DNA from 2 places in the Bacillus sp. DX3.1 genome. Region 2 is predicted to be linked to the other one. Evidence: a T-box and tRNA genes for the amino acid it is inferred to sense, from the RefSeq annotation. Region 2 holds a T-box; the other holds one or more tRNA genes.

Region 1 (4,833 bases), 1.3 Mb from region 2:
GCATGTTCAAAATAACTTTCATAAGCGTTGTTTTTCCAGCTCCATTTGCACCCAAAATACCATAAATTGCTCCTTTTGGAATCTCCAGAGAAACGTCATCTAGAATCACATGGTTATCTATTTTTTTGACCAAATGCTTAATGTCAATACCATCATTCATTCGCATCAACTCCTTTCGGAATAGATAAAATTTTCCATTTAATACAACTATTATAATATACAGGATTTTAGAAGTCTATCTTTTTTATAGATAGACTTCTTTTCATAATTCCGTTAGTAGTTGCTCAATAGTCATAGGAACCACTATTTGAGTTATCGATACTTAGTCAACTGTAATTATAGCCAATTTGAGGATGATCCTAAGGCTATTTTATCTGCATCTGTTCACTTGTTAAGACTGAAAAATCCTTAGATAACGTCATTATGTCTACCGGAAATTTGAAATCATTTGTACTAATACTACACCAGTGTTCAGAATCAATTTGAAATGAATATACTTGAATCGTATTACTGTGTACAGTTGCACTTTCAATTGATTGTGGTTGAGCGGAAGAGTGAAGCGGAACTATAAATTCATCTAGCGGGTGACTTAATCCCCTACCAATACATTTCAAAAAGCTTTCTTTCGCTGTCCATATACGATAAAATGCATGTTGCGCTTCTTCTCCCACTAATCCTTTTAAATACCGTTGTTCTGCTATGCTAAAGAATGTCGCAACCTCCCAAATATCGATCGGTTCCATCTTTTCAACATCAACACCAATTGACTCATTTGTTGATAAGGCAATCACAACCCATTTACCAGCATGAGAAAGATTAAATGAAATAGGACTTTTTTGTACTATCTTTTTACCATATGCATTAGTCGTAAAATGTACGTGTTCTATATTTTGCTGAGTATATCGTGCAATTAAGTGCTTCGCTACATAATTACCGAGTAGAGTTCGCTTTTTGTCCTCGGGCATTTGAAAACGAGACACTTGCAACTGCGTCTCCTGTTCTAAAAAAGGCAACAACCTCATTAAAGTGGCAAGGTCATAATTGTTGATATCCATTTTTACAATTAAAATCATAAAATATGCCTCCATTCATTTTTCTCTCTCTGCCTTTTTAGCAAAATATGAATTGTGCGTCATTTTTAAATCAAAATATGATGATCAAAATTCTTACAAATCCCGAATTTTCATTGCAATTTACGACTATATCAATTTTATCTCGTAAAAGCCCGATTGGTGAGGGCTAATAATCAGTGGGGATGAAGAAAGCCCCCACTGATTAAAGTTTCACTTTATCTAAACAATCTACTTAATCATCCTTTTGATTCGCTCATCACTAACCGCTAACAATCCCTCAAGCTTTTCTTGTTCAGTCCGCAAATTCTGTTCCATAAATCTAGTTAATTTTTATCGTGTTAATTTGTTGTTGTTTAACTTTTCAAGTTGTTTGTTTAGACTATAACGCAGTGAAACTATTGGTGAAAGCTTGGGATGATGATGGATATTATGTATTATCATTACTCATTCAAGAAGCGGAATTGAATTTTTATCAACAGCATCTACTGGAAGAAATAATTCATCATTATGAGCAGTTATATAAATACAAATTTAAAAAACGACATAAACCCCTTCTTTTTAGGTGGGAGAGAGCATCCGGCCATGCATAGAAGCGGTCAGATCCTTTTCCTGCCCAGACATAGTGAAAACAAAGAGAGAAGACGAGTGCAGGTCACCTTTTGTTATCCATAGCCGCAGCTTATATGTCGAAAAATCAAAATGGATTTATATAGTTAGAACAAATGAAGAATGTGTTGACGCAAAAAGAGAGCACAACCATTAGAATTAAAATTTCTAAGATTGGTACTCCTCCCTCACAAGTAGAGTATACCATATTTTAGAAAATCCCGAAAAGCGCAAGTCACGGAAGGAGAAAAATCATGGCATGTTTTAAAGAGAATAAAAATAAAAAAGGTGAAACACGTTGGTTATTCAAAATATTGGTAAGAATTGATCCTGAAACAAGAAAATACAAATATACTACACGCAGAGAATTTACTTCAAAAGGAGATGCTGAACTGATAATTGCAAGAAGTAAAAGGAGGAAAATACGTATCTGAAAGTAAGAAAAATTTTAGTACGGTTATGAAAGAATGCTTCAGACAGTATGAACGATCTGAAACGACAAGAAGAATTTATCTACATGTCACAAAAGAATGGAATAAAGAAGCAATTGATTGATTGATAAATTGGTTGAAATTCTAGAATTTGGGTCAAAACAAAAAAAGCCGTCAGAAGCGTTGTTAAATCAACATTTCTGACGACTATAAAGTCTATGACCCGTACGGGATTCGAACCCGTGTTACCGCCGTGAAAGGGCGGTGTCTTAACCGCTTGACCAACGGGCCATGGCTCCGCAGGTAGGACTCGAACCTACGACCGATCGGTTAACAGCCGATAGCTCTACCACTGAGCTACTGCGGAATATGGTGGGCCTAAATGGACTCGAACCATCGACCTCACGCTTATCAGGCGTGCGCTCTAACCAGCTGAGCTATAGGCCCTTAACTTTAATACAGGGGCAGTAGGAATTGAACCCACACTGGAGGTTTTGGAGACCTCAGTTCTACCTTTAAACTATGCCCCTAAGTGGTGCCGGCTAGAGGACTTGAACCCCCAACCTACTGATTACAAGTCAGTTGCTCTACCAATTGAGCTAAGCCGGCATGTTTATGTATAAATGGTGGCTCGGGACGGAATCGAACCGCCGACACGAGGATTTTCAGTCCTCTGCTCTACCGACTGAGCTACCGAGCCAAAAAATGGCGGTCCCGACCGGGGTCGAACCGGCGATCTCCTGCGTGACAGGCAGGCATGTTAACCACTACACCACGGGACCATTGGTTGCGGGGACAGGATTTGAACCTGCGACCTTCGGGTTATGAGCCCGACGAGCTACCAGACTGCTCCACCCCGCGACGATACAATATTCTTTTATAAAAAATGGAGGAGGAAGAGGGATTCGAACCCCCGCACGGCTCTCACCGCCTGTCGGTTTTCAAGACCGATCCCTTCAGCCAGACTTGGGTATTCCTCCGTGAAATTGAATCTAATAAATTCAATTTATTACTTTCGAGTTATAATCCCGATGAGTGAGTTGCTCTTGATAACAAAAAAAACCTTTAAAATAAATGGAGGAGGTAGAGGGATTCGAACCCCCGCGCGACTCTCGCCGCCTGTCGGTTTTCAAGACCGATCCCTTCAGCCGGACTTGGGTATACCTCCATATTCATATTAAAGTGGAGCCTAGCGGGATCGAACCGCTGACCTCCTGCGTGCAAGGCAGGCGCTCTCCCAGCTGAGCTAAGGCCCCATGTTAAAACTATCGGGAAGACAGGATTCGAACCTGCGACCCCCTGGTCCCAAACCAGGTGCTCTACCAAGCTGAGCCACTTCCCGTTAATAAAGCGCGCCCGAGAGGACTCGAACCCCTAACCTTTTGATCCGTAGTCAAACGCTCTATCCAATTGAGCTACGGGCGCATATGGTGCCGAGGGCGGGGGTCGAACCCGCACGGTGGTCACCCACCGCAGGATTTTAAGTCCTGTGCGTCTGCCTGTTCCGCCACCCCGGCATGTCATACTGAAAATTGGAGCGGAAGACGGGATTCGAACCCGCGACCCCAACCTTGGCAAGGTTGTATTCTACCACTGAACTACTTCCGCAAGACATGTATGAGTTATTAGATTAAAAGTGCGGGTGAAGGGAGTCGAACCCCCACGCCAAAGGCGCCAGATCCTAAGTCTGGTGCGTCTGCCAATTCCGCCACACCCGCAAAATTTTAAAATGGTGAGCCATGAAGGATTCGAACCTTCGACCCTCTGATTAAAAGTCAGATGCTCTACCAACTGAGCTAATGGCTCTTAAATGGCTGGGCTAGCTGGATTCGAACCAGCGCATGACGGAGTCAAAGTCCGTTGCCTTACCGCTTGGCTATAGCCCATTAATTAAGAAATTATAAAATGGTGGAGGGGGGCAGATTCGAACTGCCGAACCCGAAGGAGCGGATTTACAGTCCGCCGCGTTTAGCCACTTCGCTACCCCTCCGACATAATATGGTGGAGGATGACGGGCTCGAACCGCCGACCCCCTGCTTGTAAGGCAGGTGCTCTCCCAGCTGAGCTAATCCTCCACTTTGCCTGGCAACGTCCTACTCTCACAGGGACAAGGTCCCAACTACCATCGGCGCTAGAGAGCTTAACTTCCGTGTTCGGTATGGGAACGGGTGTGACCTCTCTGCCATCATTACCAGACTATTTTTTTGAGACAAACACTATTATACCTGATTGAAATAAAAAGTCAACAAGTTTTTTTATGTTCTCTCAAAACTAGATAACATTGCTTCATATTATATGGTTAAGTCCTCGATCTATTAGTATTCGTCAGCTCCACATGTCACCATGCTTCCACCTCGAACCTATCAACCTGATCATCTTTCAGGGATCTTACTAGCTTACGCTATGGGAAATCTCATCTTGAGGGGGGCTTCATGCTTAGATGCTTTCAGCACTTATCCCTTCCGCACATAGCTACCCAGCTATGCCCTTGGCAGAACAACTGGTACACCAGCGGTGCGTCCATCCCGGTCCTCTCGTACTAAGGACAGCTCCTCTCAAATTTCCTGCGCCCACGACGGATAGGGACCGAACTGTCTCACGACGTTCTGAACCCAGCTCGCGTACCGCTTTAATGGGCGAACAGCCCAACCCTTGGGACCGACTACAGCCCCAGGATGCGATGAGCCGACATCGAGGTGCCAAACCTCCCCGTCGATGTGGAC
Region 2 (4,833 bases):
CCAAAGCGATTTACAGTATCACAGCAGCTGGAAAGAATGAGTTTCATTCACTAATGATACAATCATTCCAGCAATCTTCTGTCGCTTTCCCAACGCAGCTATATACAGCGCTCACTTTTTTCAACACCGATACTGTTTCAATTCAAAACATTTCATCCGCTTTACAAGATCAAAAAAAGACAATTATAGAAATGTACGAAAACATGAAAGCTGGACAGTCCATTAAAAAGAAAATGATAGATCTTCCAGAACATGTAACCCTTATTTTTGAAAATATTTATGAACAATGTGAGATGCAGCTTCGTTTCATTGAAAAAATGGAAAAAATGCTATCTGGATTAGAAGAAAAGAACAAAGCGGAGGAAAGATGATGAAAGCTCAGGTGAAAATGTCTCGCATACAAAAAGCTGCTTTATGGGTTGTAGCAGTATCTGTCTTTACTGATATGCTTATATATGGAATGATTGTGCCAATCTTACCACGATACGCAGAAACACTCGGTGCTTCGCAAACTGAGATTGGCTTTTTATTCGGTAGCTATGCCATTACATTACTGCTTGCTACCCCCATTTTAGGGATGGTCTCTGATAAAGTAGGAAGACGCCTTCCTATGATTCTAGGTTTATTTGGACTCGCAGCTGCAACTATATTATTTGGACTTGCAAATAATTTTATGTTACTCGTTCTAGCACGAATGCTACAAGGTATATCTGCAGCTGCAACATGGACAGCTGGATTAGCCCTTCTTGCAGATGTGTTTCCTCTCCAAGAACGCGGAAAAGCAATGGGTTTAGCTTTATCTGGTCAAGCAGCTGGGATGCTACTTGGCCCAACAATTGGCGGTTTACTATATCAATGGGGCGGTTATCATCTTCCCTTTATTGTCGCAGCAACCATCGCTCTCGTTGACGGTATATTACGCATTACATTACTTCGCGATGAACCAAAACACGATACAAAGCAACGAATTTCCTATCAATCTATTTTCAAGATGCGTTCCCTATTTATGATTATTGGCATTATTATACTAGGATCGGCCTTACCTAGCGCTTTAGAGCCAACTCTTCCTCTCTACTTACAAGATGTCTTACACCTCAGCCCTGGAACAATTGGACTATTATTCGCTGTCCCAACTCTCGCATATGGATTTACCGCTCCAATTATTGGAACACTTTCAACTAAGTTTGGAAGAAAACAAACGATGGTGATTGGGATGATTATTGCTGCTTTCTGTTTCCCATTTACAGCAATTGTTTCTCATATCGCTCTTGAAATATTTGTACTTGCGATACTTGGAATGAGCTTTAGTTTTCTACTAGCACCCGCCCTCCCAGAACTTACATATCTTGCAGATCAAAACGGAATTCGCGCATACGGTATACTATTTGCTATCTACAATACAGCCTATTCGATTGGTATGTTTTTCGGCCCCATATTAAGCGGTAGCTTATCAGATTTATTCGGATTAACAAATGCATTCTACATCTTTAGTCTATTTCTCTTATGCTATCTTTGTTTGTTTCTTTGGAAAGTAAAAAAGCAACATTAATTCTTATTCTCGAAGTCAAAGTGACTTTACTCATAAAAAGATGAACAACCTAAGTTCATTTTTGAGTTGTTCATCTTTTTAATTTATCTACTTGAACCTCATTGTAATTCTTACATCTCTTCAGGTGCTCCCATTCCAAGCAAACGCAATCCTTCTTTCAGTACTACGCTTACTGCATATACAAGTGCAAGTCTGCCTTCCTTCTCATCATTCTCTTCTAAAATACGAACATTTCCATAATATTTATTAAATGCTTGTGCAACATCTAATAAGTACTTTGCAATATGTGATGGTTCATATTTTGCAAAAGTATTTTCAATTACTTGCGGAAATCCATGTAACAGTTTCATAATGTTCCAGCTTATATCGTCACTTAGCACGAAGTCTTCTGCTTCAAATTCAACATGATCTTTTCTCAAAAGCGAACAGGCACGTGCATGTGTATATTGTACATACGGTCCTGTTTCTCCCTCAAACTTCAACATGTTTTCCATTGAGAACTCAATATTGTGTATACGTTCATTTTTCAAATCATGGAAAATGATTGCCCCTACTCCAACTTGTTTTGCAACTTCTTCTTTCTGTTTTAAACCTGGATTTTTTGCTTCAATATTTTGTTTCGCAAGTGTAATGGCTTCTTCTAACACTTCCTCCAGTAATACCACTTTCCCTTTACGTGTCGACATTTTCTTGCCATCTTTTAAAATGAGCCCAAATGGTACATGAGCCATCCCATCTACCCACTCGAACCCTAACTTCTGTAATACGTTGAAAAATTGTGAGAAATGTAAACTTTGTTCTGCTCCTACTACATATAGTGCTTTATCGAATTTATAAGTATTTTGACGATACAATGCCGCTGTTAAATCCCGCGTTGCGTACAGCGTAGCCCCGTCTGATTTTTTAATTAAACATGGCGGCATCCCCTCTTTTTCTAAATTTACAACTTGCGCGCCATCTGATTCTTCTAATAAATGATGTTCCTCTAAAAGCTGGACGAAATCATCCATTTTATCATTGTAGAAAGCCTCACCCTGAAAATTAAAGAACTCCACACCGAGTAATTCATAAATACGAGAGAATTCTTTTAATGATTCATGACGGAACCAATTCCATAAAAAGACCGCTTCTTCATCGTGATCTTCTAATTTTTTAAACCACGCACGTCCTTCTTCCTCTAGCTCTGGGTTCTCTTTTACTTCTTCATGAAATTGCACATATAACTTAAATAGTTCACGAATCGGATCTTCTTTCACAAGCTCTTCATTACCCCATTTTTTATAGGCGGTAATTAACTTACCAAACTGCGTGCCCCAGTCTCCAATATAGTTAATGCCGACAACTTCATAGCCACACTTTTCAGCAATATGCTTTAATGAATTTCCGATCATCGTTGAACGTAAATGCCCCATTGAAAACGGCTTTGCGATATTCGGAGATGAAAAGTCAATCACTACCGTCTTTTCCTGACCAAAATGCTTCTGTCCATATTCTTCTTTTTCAGCTAAAATTGTCTGTAACACTTTGTTACTTACTGTATGGCGGTTGAAAAATACATTTACATATGGCCCAACTGCCTCTACCTTTGTGAAAAATGGATCGTCTAGTTTCTCAGCTATTTCCTTCGCAATCAATGCTGGTGCTTTTTTATATTGCTTTGCAAGTATAAAACAAGGAAATGCAGCGTCTCCGAATTCATCTTGCTTCGGCGTTTCAATCAATCCTGTAATCTGCTCTAACGATACTTCTGATGGTAAGATTTGAGATAGACATCCTGCAAATTGAATTTTATATTCCATACGATCCCTCCTCATTTTTTGAACACAAAAAACTCGTCTCTAAAAAAGAGACGAGTTATCACCCGTGGTACCACCCTTGTTGTTCGATTCGAACCACTTTCCCGTTTATAACGAGGACAGGGGGCCCCGGCTTACTCTACTATTCATTTCAAGCAGCGTCTCCGAAGTGCGCTTCATCCCCTTCTCCGCACTAGGCTCTCACCACCCCTAGCTCGCTTTTCTTCTGAATAGGACTACTCTCTTCATCTACAACATCATATGTAATTTATTATTGCTTATTATACATCTTTTCGGAAAATTAGCAAGTTTCAATTACACCAAAATGAAATTTCGCACTTTTTCGTTTATACACAAAAAAGTGATGTCTTTCAAAACGTGTACTACGAAAATGATCTTTTAATACAACGCGCTTTCTCGCCACACGCTTTGCTTCCGCAATTGTTTCATCCGTGACATCGTTATACAAAGCAAAGTGTTTTAAACCACGAATCCCATCTGATTCTATGACTGTCTCTTCAAACATCGGATCTATGTATACAACGTCGTAACTGTTATCTTCACATTGCTGCAAAAAAGTAAAATGCTCTGTCTGCTGTACTATAATTCGTTTCATTGCTTCATCAATTTCTGCAATACCTGCATCCCATTGCTGCAGACCTTTGCCAATTACGTAAGCCATATAACGATTTCCTTCGAGTCCCATTACTTCTCCCGCTCGTCCAACCGCATAACTTGCTACAATACTATCCGATGCCATCCCAAGTGTACAATCGAGCATGCTCATTCCTTCTTCTAGCTTTGCTGCTTGCAGGAATGGATCGTTCTCTCCTCGCATTAATCGCTTCACACGAAACATCGCAGAGTTCGGATGAAAGAAAAATGATTCTTCCGTACCTTTTGGGTAAATAGCTAATCGATTTTTTCCAGCGACAAGTACGTCTTGCTCATACTGCTCGTGTAACTTGTATACGGGTACGTCATTTCGCACAATGAAAGAACACTGTAATTCTTTCGCAATGTTCTTTGCATATGTTGTCATTCTCTCATTCGTTCGTCCTGCTGTAGTTACAATCATCTTTTCACCTCAATATAAAGAAAAAAAGGGAGAACGATTCCCCCTTTTTTAGCAATGCTTTTCAAAAGCTTGTTCTAAGTTGTTCATAATCTCTTCCATTGTTACGCCTTCAATTTCATGGCGATGGATGAAGTGAACAACTTCATTTCCTTTTAATAACGCCATAGACGGTGAGGATGGAGGAATATCTCCAAAGTAAGAACGCATCGCTGCAGTTGCTTCTTTATCTTGTCCTGCAAATACAGTTACAAGATGATCCGGTTGTTTTTCAGAACGGACAACTGCTTGACCAGCTGCTGGACGCGCTAAGCCAGCCGCACAACCGCAAACAGAGTTTACAACAACTAATGTTGTACCTGTCGCATTGTCCATATATTGATTTACATCCTCTTCCGTTGTTAATTCTTCAA

The links. A T-box is a leader RNA that pairs with one kind of tRNA and senses whether it is charged. The one in region 2 lies ahead of argS (arginine--tRNA ligase), so its partner is inferred to be a tRNA-Arg.
Region 1: it encodes a tRNA-Arg, which carries the amino acid that the T-box ahead of argS (arginine--tRNA ligase) is inferred to sense. The anticodon was not compared.

What each region holds. Positions count from the first base shown of each region.
Region 1 is NZ_CP128153.1:828,862-833,694, reverse strand. It holds gene QRE67_RS04040 (ABC transporter ATP-binding protein) at 1-160, opposite strand, end outside; gene QRE67_RS04035 (4'-phosphopantetheinyl transferase family protein) at 366-1,073, opposite strand; gene QRE67_RS04030 (Arm DNA-binding domain-containing protein) at 1,934-2,113, shown strand; tRNA gene QRE67_RS04025 (tRNA-Glu) at 2,330-2,401, opposite strand; tRNA gene QRE67_RS04020 (tRNA-Asn) at 2,403-2,477, opposite strand; tRNA gene QRE67_RS04015 (tRNA-Ile) at 2,481-2,557, opposite strand; tRNA gene QRE67_RS04010 (tRNA-Trp) at 2,570-2,640, opposite strand; tRNA gene QRE67_RS04005 (tRNA-Thr) at 2,644-2,719, opposite strand; tRNA gene QRE67_RS04000 (tRNA-Phe) at 2,735-2,810, opposite strand; tRNA gene QRE67_RS03995 (tRNA-Asp) at 2,817-2,892, opposite strand; tRNA gene QRE67_RS03990 (tRNA-Met) at 2,895-2,971, opposite strand; tRNA gene QRE67_RS03985 (tRNA-Ser) at 2,998-3,090, opposite strand; tRNA gene QRE67_RS03980 (tRNA-Ser) at 3,186-3,278, opposite strand; tRNA gene QRE67_RS03975 (tRNA-Ala) at 3,294-3,366, opposite strand; tRNA gene QRE67_RS03970 (tRNA-Pro) at 3,379-3,452, opposite strand; tRNA gene QRE67_RS03965 (tRNA-Arg) at 3,462-3,535, opposite strand; tRNA gene QRE67_RS03960 (tRNA-Leu) at 3,539-3,627, opposite strand; tRNA gene QRE67_RS03955 (tRNA-Gly) at 3,644-3,718, opposite strand; tRNA gene QRE67_RS03950 (tRNA-Leu) at 3,748-3,828, opposite strand; tRNA gene QRE67_RS03945 (tRNA-Lys) at 3,841-3,916, opposite strand; tRNA gene QRE67_RS03940 (tRNA-Gln) at 3,922-3,996, opposite strand; tRNA gene QRE67_RS03935 (tRNA-Tyr) at 4,017-4,100, opposite strand; tRNA gene QRE67_RS03930 (tRNA-Val) at 4,110-4,185, opposite strand; rRNA gene rrf (5S ribosomal RNA) at 4,191-4,306, opposite strand; rRNA gene QRE67_RS03920 (23S ribosomal RNA) at 4,406-4,833, opposite strand, start outside.
Region 2 is NZ_CP128153.1:2,123,824-2,128,656, reverse strand. It holds gene QRE67_RS10325 (PadR family transcriptional regulator) at 1-371, shown strand, start outside; gene QRE67_RS10320 (MFS transporter) at 371-1,549, shown strand; gene argS (arginine--tRNA ligase) at 1,660-3,348, opposite strand; T-box leader at 3,392-3,606, opposite strand; gene QRE67_RS10310 (class I SAM-dependent methyltransferase) at 3,647-4,423, opposite strand; gene QRE67_RS10305 (BrxA/BrxB family bacilliredoxin) at 4,472-4,833, opposite strand, start outside.